Regions from separate parts of the Rhodococcus huquni genome, predicted to be linked through region 1. Evidence: riboswitches for the same ligand, from Rfam matches in the RefSeq annotation. Region 1 holds a riboswitch; each other region holds the start of a gene.

Evidence for each region. A riboswitch is a leader RNA that binds a small molecule or an ion and turns the genes downstream of it on or off. The one in region 1 is predicted to bind cobalamin.
Region 2: another riboswitch for cobalamin. It lies ahead of ACZI8R_RS06815 (ABC transporter substrate-binding protein); the one in region 1 lies ahead of metE (5-methyltetrahydropteroyltriglutamate--homocysteine S-methyltransferase).
Region 3: another riboswitch for cobalamin. It lies ahead of ACZI8R_RS19680 (CbtB domain-containing protein); the one in region 1 lies ahead of metE (5-methyltetrahydropteroyltriglutamate--homocysteine S-methyltransferase).
Region 4: another riboswitch for cobalamin. It lies ahead of ACZI8R_RS04840 (FecCD family ABC transporter permease); the one in region 1 lies ahead of metE (5-methyltetrahydropteroyltriglutamate--homocysteine S-methyltransferase).

The regions. Positions count from the first base shown of each region.
Region 1 is NZ_JBUYWE010000005.1:286,108-289,767, forward strand. It holds gene metE (5-methyltetrahydropteroyltriglutamate--homocysteine S-methyltransferase) at 1-2,255, opposite strand, end outside; cobalamin riboswitch at 2,385-2,579, opposite strand; gene ACZI8R_RS12540 (3-deoxy-7-phosphoheptulonate synthase) at 2,919-3,660, shown strand, end outside.
Region 2 is NZ_JBUYWE010000003.1:60,910-64,569, forward strand. It holds gene ACZI8R_RS06810 (FecCD family ABC transporter permease) at 1-647, opposite strand, end outside; gene ACZI8R_RS06815 (ABC transporter substrate-binding protein) at 656-1,648, opposite strand; cobalamin riboswitch at 1,752-1,924, opposite strand; gene ACZI8R_RS06820 (MMPL family transporter) at 2,017-3,660, shown strand, end outside.
Region 3 is NZ_JBUYWE010000014.1:51,003-54,662, reverse strand. It holds gene ACZI8R_RS19690 (alpha/beta fold hydrolase) at 1-721, opposite strand, end outside; gene mhuD (mycobilin-forming heme oxygenase MhuD) at 754-1,062, shown strand; cobalamin riboswitch at 1,080-1,204, shown strand; gene ACZI8R_RS19680 (CbtB domain-containing protein) at 1,235-1,429, shown strand; gene ACZI8R_RS19675 (CbtA family protein) at 1,420-2,229, shown strand; gene ACZI8R_RS19670 (hypothetical protein) at 2,368-2,856, shown strand; gene ACZI8R_RS19665 (CbtB domain-containing protein) at 2,916-3,113, shown strand; gene ACZI8R_RS19660 (hypothetical protein) at 3,157-3,594, shown strand; gene ACZI8R_RS19655 (SH3-like domain-containing protein) at 3,591-3,660, shown strand, end outside.
Region 4 is NZ_JBUYWE010000002.1:271,662-275,321, forward strand. It holds gene ACZI8R_RS04830 (bifunctional nitrate reductase/sulfite reductase flavoprotein subunit alpha) at 1-333, opposite strand, end outside; gene ACZI8R_RS04835 (VOC family protein) at 501-1,268, opposite strand; cobalamin riboswitch at 1,383-1,603, shown strand; gene ACZI8R_RS04840 (FecCD family ABC transporter permease) at 1,734-2,771, shown strand; gene ACZI8R_RS04845 (ABC transporter ATP-binding protein) at 2,771-3,544, shown strand; gene ACZI8R_RS04850 (ABC transporter substrate-binding protein) at 3,541-3,660, shown strand, end outside.

The DNA.
Region 1 (3,660 bases):
TCGGCGCGGACCAACTTTGCCGCGTCGACCAGGTTGCGCAGTGACGCCTCGACTTCGGCAGACCCTCGCGTCTTCAGGCCGCAGTCTGGGTTGACCCACAGCCGTTCCACCGGAACGGCCTTCAGTGCTTCACGCAGCGACGCTGCGATCTCGTCCACGCTCGGCACCCGCGGAGAGTGGATGTCGTACACGCCGGGGCCGACCCCGAGATCGAAGCCCACGGCATTGAGATCGTCGAGCACCTCCATGTGCGAACGGGCGGCCTCGATCGATGTCACGTCCGCGTCCAGCTTGGCGATGGCGTCGATGACCTCGCCGAACTCCGAGTAGCACAGGTGCGTGTGGATCTGCGTCTCGTCGGCCACGCCGGACGTTGCGAGGCGGAACGATCCCACCGACCAGTCCAGGTACGCGGGTTGGTGCGCCGCACGTAGTGGGAGCAGTTCGCGCAGTGCGGGTTCGTCCACCTGGACGATCTTGACGCCCGCTTCCTGAAGATCCACCGTTTCCTCGCGGATGGCGAGAGCGACCTGATCGGCGGAGTCCGCCAGCGGTTGATCGTCACGCACGAAGGACCACGCCAGAATGGTCACCGGCCCGGTGAGCATTCCCTTGACAGGACGATCGGTGAGGCTCTGCGCGTACGTGATCCACGAGGTGGTCATGGCGCTCGGTCGGCGCACATCGCCGTAGAGGATCGGCGGACGGACACAGCGGCTTCCGTACGACTGGACCCAGCCGTTCGCCGTTGCGAAGAACCCGTCCAACTGCTCGGCGAAGTACTGAACCATGTCGTTGCGCTCTGGCTCGCCGTGTACCAGGACGTCGATGTCCAGCTTCTCCTGCAATGCAACGACGTCGGCGATCTCCGCGCGCATCCGCGACAAGTACTCGGCCTGGTCGATCTCGCCCTTGCGCAGGGCGGCGCGCGCCACCCTGATCTTGGTCGTCTGCGGGTAGGACCCGATCGTCGTGGTCGGGAGAAGGGGCAGGTTCAACGCGGCCTGAGCTTCACGTCGCTGGGCAGCCGGACTGCGACCCGCATCGGATTCGACGATGTCTGCCAGACGGCTCCGCAGGTCGGCGTCGTGCAGACGCGGATCGCTGTTTCGTGTCGAGGCGGCAGCCCGCGCCAGCGCGAACTCGTCCTCGACGCTCTCCCGGCCCTTCGTGAGCGCGGTGCCGAGGGCAACCACCTCGCGTACCTTCTCAGTGCCGAACGCCAACCACGAGCGCAGCGCCTTGTCGATTCCCGTCTCGGCATCGAGCGTGTACGGGACGTGGAGCAAGGAGCACGACGTCGATACCGCGAGCGTGCCCGTGGACCCGAGAAGAGTGCCGACGGTGGAAAGTGCCTTCTCCAGGTCCGTACGCCAGACGTTGCGCCCGTCGACCACCCCGGCGACGATGTGCTTGCGAGTCAGCTCCGGCACGGACCCCAGTGAGTCGGCGCCTGTCACGAGATCGACTGCCAATCCTTCGATTCCGGTGGCGGCGAGAGCGGGAAGAGCATCGCCGAGACCACCGAAGTAGGACGCCACGAGGATTGCGGGGCGTTGTTCGAGTCCCGAAAGCGAGTCGTATACCCGCTTGGCGATTGCGATCTCCTCGGCCGTGCGGTCCGCGACGAGTGCAGGTTCGTCGATCTGCACCCATTGAGCGCCGTTCTCGGCGAGGAGCGCGAGCAGTTCGGCGTACAGCGGCAGAAGTTCGTCGATGCGGTCGAGTAGCGGCGCATCGGCCCCGACGGACTTCGAGAGAAGTAGGAACGTCACGGGGCCGACGATCACCGGGCGAGCCGGAATATCCAGCGCACGTGCCTCTTCGAGCTCGGCGAGCACCTTGGACGGATCCAGCGAGAACGTGGTGGTCGGCGAAATTTCCGGAACGAGGTAGTGGTAGTTGGTGTCGAACCACTTGGTCATCTCGAGGGGTGCGACGGTGTCGTTGCCGCGTGCAGCGGCGAAATACCGGTCGAGCGCAGTCTCGATACCGGCAACCCGCTCGGGCAGCGCGCCGAGCATGGCGGCGGTATCGAGCACGTGGTCGTAGTACGAGAACGTGTTGATCGGTATCGAATCGAGGCCGGCGTCGCGCAGCTCGGTCCAGTTACGAGCGCGGAGGTCGGCAGCCACCGACTCGAGGGCGGCTGCGTCGACCTTGCCCGCCCAGTAGCCCTCGACGGCCTTCTTGAGTTCACGGTTCGGACCGATGCGAGGGGAGCCCAGCACGGTCGCGGTGAATGAAAGTGTCACGAAATTCTCCAGTTGCGTAGCGGTATGGGACACCACCGGCAAGCGGGTACACCTCTCGAGCCCTGGGTTCTTGCAGTAAGCGCGGAGGTCTACACGCCCAATCCACGAGGCAGTGAACCGTCGGGCACGGCGTGCCCGACACAGTCGGCAGGTCTTCGGACTCACAGGCAGCCGATGTGACGACATCGGACCTAATGGCCGTCGCTTCCCAGGCTGATGCCCAGTGCGTGGTGACGGCGGTCGTTCCTGCTCACCGCTGCGGGACAGTTCCGGAATTTCACCGGATTCCCTCTCACGCGCGTCACCGTTTGCGGGCGACTACGCGCTTCGACGCCGAGTGTGGTCTTCGGGGCTCCTCACGACCGCACCGGGCGAACCAGCTGCAGGCCCCAGCATACGGCCTTCGGCCCCGTGCGCGGTCTGCGAGTGTCTGGACTCGCTAGCCACTCACAGGCGGCGAAGCCGCCCCATTGGCGCCGAACCGGACAAGTGGTTAGTCTGGTCGGCATGCAGCGCGCATATTTCTGGTTTAGCAGGCCGGCCCCGGGTGGGTCGGTCGGTGTAACCACGCGCTGACCTCCCACCCCACGAGCCGGATCGCAGACCGGCTCGTCGGAGCTCTTCGAATTCTTCGAGGGTCGGTCGGAACAGGAAACCGACACCATGTCCCTCACTCTCGACAACTCACTCGACAGTCAGCGAACTGTCTCGCTCAGTCCGCTCGTGCCGCCATCCGTCGTGCGGGAAGAACTGCGCCCGGACGACGTCGCGTCCGCAACGGTCCGAACGGGTCGCGCGAACACCGTCGACATCCTGAACGGCGAAGACGACCGTCTGCTGGTCGTGGTCGGCCCGTGCTCGGTGCACGATCCGGCAGCCGCCATGGACTACGCGCGCCTTCTCGCTTCGAAGGCGGAGGAACTTCGCGACGACCTGCACATCGTCATGCGGGTGTACTTCGAGAAGCCGCGCACCACGTTGGGGTGGAAGGGCCTGCTCAACGACCCTCACCTCGACGGGACCTTCGACATCGACAGCGGTCTGCGGATCGGACGCAAACTGCTACTCGACATCTCGGGTCTCGGACTTCCGGTCGGCTGTGAGTTCCTCGATCCGATTCTGCCGCAGTACATTGCGGACCTCGTGTCGTACGGCGCCATCGGGGCGCGCACCGCGGCGAGTCAGGTACACCGCCAGTTGTGCAGTGCGCTGTCGATGCCGGTGGGAATCAAGAACTCGACCGAGGGTGATGTACAGGTCGCCGTCGACGGATCGCGGGCTGCCGCGGCCAGTCACGTGTTCCCCGGAACCGATCTCGACGGCCATGCTGCACTGGTGAAGACAGCCGGCAACCCCGACTGCCATGTCATTCTGCGCGGCGGCACGCAGGGACCGAACTACGACG
Region 2 (3,660 bases), on a different contig from region 1:
CGCGCATCACCGAGACCACCGGCCAGCCAGTGCAGCACCCCGCTGAGCTGGTTCTCGTTCGCGATGACCAGCATCGTGAAGGTGATGAGTGCAGAAAAGACCTGAGCAAGGGCAACACCGACGAGAATGATCGCGGTGGGCTGCGGATATCGCCCGCCTATCGCCAGTGACAGAAACAGCGGCACCATGGCGCCGACGAACGCTGCGAGCGGGATCGTGAAGGCGCCGAGCGCACCTGCGCCCACGCCGAGGACCATCACGAGAACGACACCGAAGCCGGCACCCGACGACACTCCGAGCAGATAGGGATCGGCGAGCGGATTGCGGGTGACCGCCTGCGCAACGCCACCCGCAAGGGCGAGCGCCGCGCCCACCACCGCAGCGGTGACAGCCCGTGGCAGACGCGAGTCCACGACGATGGATTCACGAGCCGCAGACCACCAGGGTTCGAAGCTGTCCGGAACCACCGTGTGCGCAACGATGGCCCACACATCACCGATCGGAATGCGCACCGATCCGAACGACACCCCGAGCCCGAGTACGAACAGCAGGCCCGCGGTGAGAAATACGAGCAGCACACCGAATCCGAGGCGCCGGGGCTGTCGATCTTCACTCGGTGCCGACGGCGCCGGCCGGCGCGCCTGCACGGTGGACGTCACGGCTGCGACATCCGATCGGGATGAAGGGCCTCCGCGATCGTCTGGGCCGACCCCAGGAGTCGTGGGCTCTCGAAGAAGTCGTCGAGGGGAACCACGATGAATCGATCGTTCTGCACGGCCGGCGTCGTCGCCATGATGGGCTGGGACTTCAGGAAGTCGATCTTCTGCTGCGCGTTCTTGTCGCCGTAGTCGAGAACGACGATCGCCTCGGGTGCGCGCTCACCAATGGTTTCCCACGTGCTGTTCGGGTAGGGCTTCTCCCCTTCGGAGAAGAGATTGATCGCGCCCGAATAGTCGGCGATCAACTGGCCCACACCGACCCCGCCGACGGTCATCGGGACGTCCTCACCCGAGTCGTAGAAGAAGGTGGGCACGGGGGCAGCATCGCCGATCCTGCCGCGCACCTGCTCGAGGCCGTCGACCACCCTGCCGGAGACCTGCGCGGCTGCTGGTTCCGCGCCGAGAATCTGCCCGAGTTGCGTGTAGTCGTTGGTGAGCATGCCGATGTCCGGGAATCCCGTTCCGCAGTATTCCGAGAACAGGAAGGTCGCGATCCCCTTGTCTTCGAGCGCGTCGCGTGAGCGGCCTTCCTTCTCGTTGAACGAACTCTTCATGCCGCCGACAACGAGGTCGGGATCCAGATCGAGAATCTGTTCCGACGTGGGGTACTCGTGGGCCAAGCCCTGGATCTTCGAGAACTCGTCCGCGAATTCGGGAAGTGGGGTGGCGTCCTGGTACCCCATTCCGACGATCCGGTCGCCCACACCCATCTCGATGAGCACCTCGGTGACGTGATCGTTCATCGAGACGATTCGCTGTGGCGGCGAATCGAATACCTGAGTCCGATCACAGTTGGTGATCGACACCGGCTCGGCGAACGCCTCCGCCGATTCCGACTCCTGGACGGCCTCACCGCGCGAACATCCGGCGACCAGGACTGTGGACGCAGCGACGAAGACCGCACTGCGAAGCAGTGGTGAAAAGCGCATACAAACCTCATTGGGGGCTCAGAGCCACGAACCAACGACCGGCCAACTCGCGGACCATCGCCGCGGGACGGGCAGGACTCCGTTTCGTAGACCACGACGAACTGGGGTCACACACCGTTCGACGGGTAATCGGGCTCGTGATCGTGCGCCTGAATGGCGTGATCGATCACCTACCGTTGCGGGTCAGCGCCGGATTCGGACCGGCTTCCCCCTACGAATGGCTGCGCGTGGGTGTCGAGTATGCCCGAATCGATGATCGAACGCACCACCGAGACCCCGATCACTCACCTGCCCCACCCGTCGCACCGCTACTACAGTCGGCAGAACCGAAAACCATTCACCGATATCTACCGATCCGGAGAGAACGCATGACACGTTGGGCCTCGCTCGTCGTCACACGGAAGTGGTGGGTGCTGACTCTCGCGGTACTCGCAGTGGTCGTGAGCGGTGTGTGGGGCACCGGAGTGTTCTCGAAGCTCAGTCAAGGTGGATTCGTCGACCCGGGCAGTCAATCGGCAGAGGTCGCCCAGATCGTCGAGGACAACCTCGGTCCGCAGACGCCGGACATCATCGCCATCTACACGCCGCCCGAAGGCAAGACGCTCGACGACATCGGTCCGGCAGTCAGCGAGAACCTGGCCGCATTCCAGGACGAGGTGCCCACCCATTCGGTGAACTCGTATTGGAGCGCCGAGGGCCCGGCCAAAGCTCAGATGACCTCCAATGACGGCTCGATGGCCTCCGCTGCCATCACCGTCGACCCGGACGCCGGCATCGACGTCGCCAACTTCAACGACCTGCTGCCCAAACTCGAAGTGCCCGGCGTGGACGTCCAGTTCGCGGGAAACTCGGTGGTCGGCGTCGCGTTCAACAACCGGCTCCAGAGTGACCTCGTTCTCGCCGAGGGCATCGCGCTGCCTGTCACGCTCATCATGCTCGTGTTCATCTTCGGCGGCCTGGTCGCCGCCGCAGTTCCGGTGTTCGTCGGATTGCTCTCGATCTTCAGTGCCCTCGCCACTCTGCGATTGCTGACGATGTTCACCGACGTCAGTTCGTTCTCCATCAACGTCGCATCCCTGTTGGGGCTGGGTCTGGCGATCGACTACGGACTGTTCGTCGTCGGACGCTTCCGGGAGGAACTCGACGCCGGGGCAACGCCGTTGGAGGCCACCAAGCGCACGGTGCTCACCGCCGGCCGCACCGTCCTCTTCTCTGGTCTACTGCTGATCTGCGCCTTCTCCGGAATGCTCGTGTTCCCGCAGGACGTGATCAAGTCGCTCGGCTTCGGCGCGATTGCGGCAGTGGCCAGTGCAGCGCTCCTGTCGTTGACCGCTGTGCCCGCTCTGCTCGCCATTCTCGGCCACCGCATCAACGCGCTCAGCTGGCGCAAGGATGCCGCCAAGCGTGGCGAGGAACGGGCCCGCAAGTTCTGGGGTTCGGTGGTGACCCGAGTGATGGGTAAGCCGGTCGCGGTCGCTGTCACCATCGTGATCGGCCTCCTGGTGCTGGCCGCGCCGCTCACCAAGGCCACACTCGGCGAGGTCACCTACACGGCGCTGCCCGAGAACGATTCGGCGCGAACCGCCACCGACACCTTGGTCAACGACTTCCCCACGACCGGAAACGGCGCCACCGTCATCCTTCAGGGGTTGGACGGCGGGGCTCCCACGCCTGCCGAAGCCACGGAGGTCGCCACCGCTGCGCAAGGCATCGACGGGGTGAGCGGAGCGAGAATGGTGGCGTCCAACGCCGAACTCGCCGCTGTCCAGGTGACGTACTCCGAGGGTGCGGACACCGACCAACAGAGCGACGTCGTATCGAGCCTGCGGGCCCTCGATGCACCCGAAGGCACCGAGATTCTCGTGGGCGGCGGACAGGCCACGGTGGACGACGGCAACGCGGCCATCGTCGAGTGGCTGCCGGTGATGGTGGCGATCATGGTGATCTCGACGCTGATCCTGCTGTTCCTGGCGTTCGGGTCGATCGTCTTGCCCATCAAGGCCGTACTGATG
Region 3 (3,660 bases), on a different contig from region 1:
CGCGGTATCGATCCGGCTGATCGTCGTGCACGAGGTGGCCGGCTTCGGCTATACGTACGTATTGCGCCGCAGGATGATCGTCTGCCATACGCCGCATCTGTCCGGCCGGCGTAATCGTGTACTCGCCTTCGATCAACAACGCCGGCACCTCGACGTCGTACCATTGATCCCAGAAGTGCCGTCCACCCCACTCCTCGGAGATGTCGCGGAACGTCGCGACCTCACCGTGCAGATACCAACCGTCGGCCCGCTCTTCGAACGCATCGAGGAAGTAGCGACCCGCGACGGGCCCGAAGTATTCGATGGCCGCCGCTTCGGTCGGGAACGGTTGCGGCCATTCCTCGATCATCGCCGCCCAATCGCGTGCCGTGCGGCCACGGAAGTCGGGTGCCATGTCTTCCAATACGAGTGCGCGAACCCTCTCGGGACGGGCTGCCGCGAACGTCCACGCGTGCAGAGCACCCATGGAATGCCCGATCACGATCATCGGTTCCCGAATCGACTTCACATTGGTGTCGAGATCCATCACGAACGACTCGGTGGTCAACTCGTCCGGCTCCGGCCGACCGTGCCCGGCGGCATCGAACGTGTACACGTGACCGTGATTTCGCAGCCACGGGACCTGACGGCGCCAGGTTCGGGCGCTGCCCATCAAGCCGTGCAACAGCAGAATCGGCGGGCCGTCCCCGCCCTCGTCGTGAAGCGCACCATCGTCCGACACGGGTGCCACGCTAGCGGAGTAGCCTCACCGACATGGCTGTCGTCAAGATCAATGCAATCGAAATCCCCGAGGGTGCGGGCGCCGAGCTCGAGAAGCGCTTCGCCAATCGCGCGCACGCCGTCGAGAATTCACCGGGCTTCCTCGGCTTCCAGCTGCTGCGCCCCGTCAAGGGCGAGAACCGCTACTTCGTGGTCACCCAGTGGGAGACGGAGGAGGCATTCGCAGAGTGGCGCGACGGCCCCGCACGCGACGCACACGCCGGTGAACGCCAGAAGCCTGTCGCCTCCGGTGCGTCGCTGCTCGAGTTCGAGGTCGTGCTGGACGTCGCCGCCAAGAGCTGACCGACACCCGAGCTGATTGACACCGACTGCCTGCCGGTGTCAAAGTTCGCAGGACAACGCGATGATTCGACAGGAATCCGGTGCAATTCCGGAGCGGTCGCGCCACTGAACAGCCAGATACTGTCGGTCGTCGCCAGGACCTAGGGGACGCGAAATCCCAGGAGGAACCACCGTGGCAATTGCCTACTCTCCCGATACCCGGATCGACGGCTCCAAGCTGGCCGTCATCGCCTTTGCAGTCGTACTGCTCTCGATGCTTGCGCTGTACATCGTCGGGTTCGACCAGGGAGCAGTGTCTCGTACCGGCATGTTCATGCACGAGCTCATGCACGACGGGCGCCACCTGATGGGTCTGCCTTGCCACTGACGACTGGTGCACACATCCAGTCGGAGTCCTTCACCAAGCTCCTGATCCGCGGTCTCCTTGCCGGCCTGATCGCCGGAATCCTCGCCGGCGGCGTGGCATTCGTGCTCGGCGAACCGCACGTGGATTCTGCGATCGCGCTGGAGGAATCGGCTGCGGCCGAAGGCCACGATCACGGCGCCGCCGAAGCAGCTGCCGAAGGTGGGCACTCGCACGACGAAGAAGACGCACTTGTCAGCCGCGACGGCCAGAAGGGCGGCCTCTTCCTGGCGACCGCGTTGGCGGGGCTTGCACTGGGCGCCATCTTCGCGGTGGTTCTGCACTATGCCCGGCGCCTCACTGCGATCTCCGGCGCGCTTCTTGCGATGATCCTCGCCGGTCTCGGCTGGCTGGCGATCGAAGCGGTTCCCTTCTTCAAGTACCCGGCCAATCCGCCTGCGGTCGGCGATCCCGACACCATCGATCAGCGCACGTGGCTGTGGCTCGCCACCGTTCTCCTCGGTCTGCTGGCTGTCACCGTCGCCGTGTTCGTCGCGAGGCGCGTAAACAACGGGAATCTCCTCTCGCTTCGGGTCATCGCCCCGGTGTCAGCATTCCTCGCGGTCGTCGTCATCGGGTACCTGGTCTTGCCGAGCATCAACGAGGTCGGCGAAGATTTCCCCGCCACTCTCCTGTGGGAGTTCAGGCTGTCGTCCCTCGCGACCCAGGCAACGCTCTGGTTGGTGTTGGGCGCGGCATTCGCTTTCCTCACCGATCGCGCAGCGAAGGGTGCCGTCGTCGCTCAGGAGAACGTGCGCCGATAGACCACCGTCGCGAATCCATAGACGACGAGCGGAGCTCCGAGGCACTCCCGACAGGTCCGGTGTCTCGGCCTCTGGTACGGGTAGCGACTCACTCTCCTGGGTGATGTGAATCCGTTTTCAGCGCACGAACATCGAAGTATGTCCACGGAACAGGTAGAAGCCTCGAGCGTTCCGCGATCCGTCGATCGCGCCTACTGGTTGCTCGTACTCGCACTCGCGGCCGGTGTGGTCGAGATGATCGCGCAGGCGTCCACTGCATTACAGCAACCAGAGGTCGACGTTCCGATGCTGTCGCTGCAGTTGTGCATGCGACTGACCGTCTACGCGGCTGTGCTCTTCGTGATGGGTCGTTTTCGTCAGGGCAAGCGCTGGGCGCGAATGGCCCTCGGGTTCGGACTGGGCGTCGCGGGGATCGCTTCCCTGATCAGCGAACCACTCGCCTGGGCATTCTCCGGTGACCCCCTGCCGACGCTCACGCAAGAATTGGCGGTGATCGCGTGCGCCCGCACAATCCACATCGTGGCGGTGGTCGGTGCCGTCGTACTCATGCTCGCTCCTGAAGCCAACCGATACTTCGGTTCGCAGCGGCGCTCGAATCGACTCCGCGCGCTCGGGTCCGCGGAGTAACGTCGAACGAGTCGGGCATGCGCTCGACGAGACGCGGCGCTCACCCTCAGGGGGCACGTATGGCTCTTGTATATACGCCGAACCGGCACATCACCGACTCCATCGGCATCGCACTGTTCGCGGTGGGTGCCGTTTTGCTGGCACTACTCACTTTGTACCTGGTCGGATTCGACCAGGGAGCAATCTCCCGTAGCGGCATGTTCATGCACGAACTGATGCACGACGGCCGCCACCTGATGGGACTCCCCTGCCACTGACCAGGTGTGCAAGTGCCTCCGATCATCCCGAGCGGAGCAATAGATGGGTACTCAGTCCACCCGAGCCGAGTTCGACTCGGTGTCCGATCGCGTAGCCGAATACAACCCCGTACGCGGCGAGTCCCTCGACTCCCCGTACGAGCTGTCCAACGAGTCCTTCGATGCTCTCCGGCATGTACTCCACGACGTAGGGGGACAACCCGCACTACCCGTCGAGTACAAGGAGAAGGTCGAGGAAGACTGGGAGATGAACACCTACGTCACCTGCGAATGTTTGGGATGGCGAGGGGTGTGGAATTCCGAAGAACGTCGCCGAGCCGAGAACGACCTCGGCGCGACGCTGTACTTCGGGCTCCCCTATTACGCGCGGTGGATCACGGTCGCCGCGAAGACTCTTGTCAACAAGGGCGTCATCACACCCGACGAGTTGTCGGCCAAGCTCGACGAAGTGAGAGCGCGAATGCACGAGGCCCAGCGATGAGAAGCTTCGAGATCGGGGACCGCGTGCGAGTCCGCGAGTCCACGTCCATGTTTCACACCCGCACCC
Region 4 (3,660 bases), on a different contig from region 1:
TGCGTCCGGGCCATGCTCGTCGAGAATGCCCTTCAATCGGTGCGCGGTATCCCGAATCGCCTGCCGGGCCGGCACTGCGAGAGGTTGTTCCCCTCGCCGCTCTCGAACGTAGCCGGACTCCATTCGCCCATCGGCCGCCAGCATCTCCGCACTGGTGGCCCCCTTGGTGCACAAACGCCCGAAGTTGGTCGGGTGCGTCTTGTCACCGGCAGCCTTGAGGACCTTGCGCCGACCGGTCTCCGGGTCGGTCTCCACCTCGAGGACCATCCCGCAGCCGACACCGCAGTACGAGCAGGCAGTCTTCACCGTGGACGTACCGGCTTTCTGCTGCATCGACGCGCTCCTCACCTGCCCGGCATGCGCCACCCAGAGGCGGCGCGCGGCCTGTATCAATGCTGCAGGCGCGCGTGTTTCGTCGGGATTAACCCAGGTGAGGGTTCGATGACGTCTCGAGCACCGAACTCGCGTCGTTGCGGTGAGGGCTGGTCACGCGTTGCGTGTCAGGACCCGAGCGGGGCCCCGACCGTGAACGGCGCACCGAACGGATCGCGAATCTCAGCGGTACGTCCGTAGGGCATGTCGGCGGCGTCCTCCGCCTGACCGCCCTGCTCGCGGGCTACGGCAACGGCACGGTCGGCGTCCTCGACCTGGAACAAGGTGCCCCACGAAGACGGAGGGGCATCCGGAACGCCCATGATTCCACCGATCTCGTGGCCGTCCGGCCTACGCAGGAAAGTGAAGTCCACGTCACCCAGGTCGTCGTTTCCGTCCAGCGTGAAGTCGAACACGGTGGAGTAGAACTCCCGGGCGGGGCCGGGGTTCGGGGTCACGAGGTCGTTGCGGAGCAACGCACCGGGCTCGTTGACCAATGCGCAGCCCACGTGGTCCTTCCCTTGCCACAAACCGAACTGGCCCCCGGAAGGATCGACGATGATCGCCATGCGACCGAAGTTCATCACATCCATGGCGTCGACCAGCACGTTCCCGCCTGCCTCCCGGACACGAGCCAAGCTGGCGTCGACGTCGTCGGTGGCGAGGTAGACGTTCCACCAGAAGTCCTTGGCATCGGGATCCGGATTGGGCATGAGCGCGGCCACGTCTTTTCCGCGCAGCCGACACATCGTGTATCGACCCGTCTCCTCAGTGCCGACGTCGAACTCCCAGCCGAAGAGGGCGCCGTAGAAGGAGATGGCCTTGTCCAGATCAGGAATGCCTAGATCGAGCCATGTCGGTGTGCCGAGCGGTTGATTGGTGGTGACTTCACTCATCGCTACTGCTCCCGTGCTTGTCGGTGTGCTGCATAGTGGGGCGTGCCCGGTCGGCGCCGATCTCAACCGATCCGCCTACGACGGTAGGCCGGGGGTACGACACGGATCCGGTGTTACAGTCCTCGACGCGTTGGTTTCCGTCGGCTTTCGGCCGTCGGATCGTAAGAGGGAATCCGGTTCGAATCCGGAACTGCCCCGCAGCGGTATGTGGAAACGACCGTGGTCATCAGCACTGAGTCCGCTCGACTCGGGAAGCGACCACCAGTAGGTGCCTGCCCGAGTTCTCGGGAGGCGTGTCGACGAGTCCGAAGACCTGCCACCGCGGCCGCGCCACCGGCGTGGTCGCTTGTCGACTTCGTGGGACACAGTTGACGAGAGATGCGGACGGTGTCGTTCGTGTGTCTTCGCTCGCGGGTGCCCGGATGTGGTCAGGCAGTACTCGATCACATCAGGAAGAGCCGACGAATGCGCAGAACCTCAGTGGCCGCACTGACGGTCGCGTCCCTCGCCGCACTGTTCGTGGTTTCACTGTTCGCCCTGATGCTCGGAACGGCGCACATAGCGTGGACGGACGTCTGTCACATCGTCTGGGCGGAGATCACGGGCGGCGACATCGCTGCGGCCGACGTTCCGAACTACCGCATCATCGTCGATACGCGGCTGCCCCGCGTCCTGCTGGCCATCCTCGTGGGTGCCGGTCTGAGTGCTGTCGGGCTGGTAGTTCAAGCCATGGTGCGGAACGCGTTGGCCGACCCGTACGTCCTCGGAATCTCGTCCGGCGCATCCGTGGGTGCCACGTCGGTGGTCCTGTTCGGCACGTTCGGCGTGCTCGGTATCTACGCCTTGTCCACCGCTGCCTTCGTCGGTGCCCTCGCAGCAACCCTGCTCGTCTACCTCATGGCACGCTCGGCCGCCGGCCTCGTCCCCTTGCGACTCGTACTCACCGGCACTGTGCTGGGGTACGGGTTCTCGGCGATCACGACGGTGCTGGTCTTCCTCGCCCCGCACGGCGACGGCGCTCGCAGTGTGATGTTCTGGCTGCTCGGGAGCCTTTCGGCGGCGAGGTGGGAGCTGGTGCCACTGGCCGCGATAGTGACCACGGTCGGCCTCGCCGCGATCGCCTGGTCCGCCCGACACCTCAATGCACTGTCGATGGGAGACGAAGTCAGCGCCGCCCTCGGCCTCGACGCATCGAAGTTTCGAATCATGCTTTTCGTCGTCGCGGCCGCGATGACGGGCTGCTTCGTCTCGATCTGCGGCGCCGTGGGTTTCGTCGGCTTGGTCGTGCCTCACGTTGCCCGAATCCTCGTTGGCGCGGACCACACGCGGTTGATCGTCGTGACTCCGATCCTCGGCGCAGTCTTCCTCGTCACCGCGGACCTGCTGGCTCGAACCGTTGTTCCGCCACAAGAACTTCCGCTCGGCGCGATCACCGCCGCCGTCGGCGTTCCGGTGTTCATCGCACTCATGCGGCGTCGCGGCGCACTGATGGGAGCAAACTGATGCGCGTCGACTACCACGACGTCGAGGTCTCGATCGGCGGCCGAGCGATCGTGCAGGACGTCACCTTGACCGTCCCTTCGGGTGATTTCATCGGAATCGTCGGACCCAACGGCAGTGGCAAGTCGACTCTGCTGCGGTGCCTGTACCGGGCGCTGTCCCCGTCCTCGGGAACAGTCTCGGTCGACGGCAGCGACAACCGAGCAATCAGTATGCGGGACAATGCCCGTCAAGTGGCTGCACTGACCCAGGAAGCTCCGCTTCACTTCGATTTCACCGCTGCCGAAATAGTCGCCACCGGCCGCCTGCCGCACGGTGGAACCTTCACGCGAGACCGGGCGAACGATCGACGCGTCTGCGCCGAAGCAACCGCCATGGCGGGTGCCGACGACCTGACGGAACGGACGTTCTCGTCACTGTCGGGTGGAGAACGCCAACGCGTCCTCATCGCCCGCGCGTTCGCACAGGAACCGAACGTCCTCGTACTCGACGAGCCCACGAACCATCTCGACGTCCACCACCAATACGCCGTGCTCACCGCAGCCCGCACGCTCGGTGTCACCGCCATCGCCGCGCTGCACGATCTGAATCTCGCAGCACAGTATTGCGATCGCATCTTCGTGCTCGGCGCCGGACGTCTCGTCTGCTCAGGCACTCCCCACGACGTGATCACTCCCGAAGTACTGCGTCGCCACTTCACGATCGGCGGCCACATCGTCACCCACCCGAGACTGGGTGTGCCCCAGATCATCTTCGACGAGAAAGAGGGCCCATGAGCCGACACATCCGGACATGGACGACTGCTGTGGCAGTGGCACTGACGGTGAGCGCCTGTGGCGCCGAGCTCGAAGCTGCGCCACCGGTCGAGGGCGAGACCGTGACCGTCACCAAC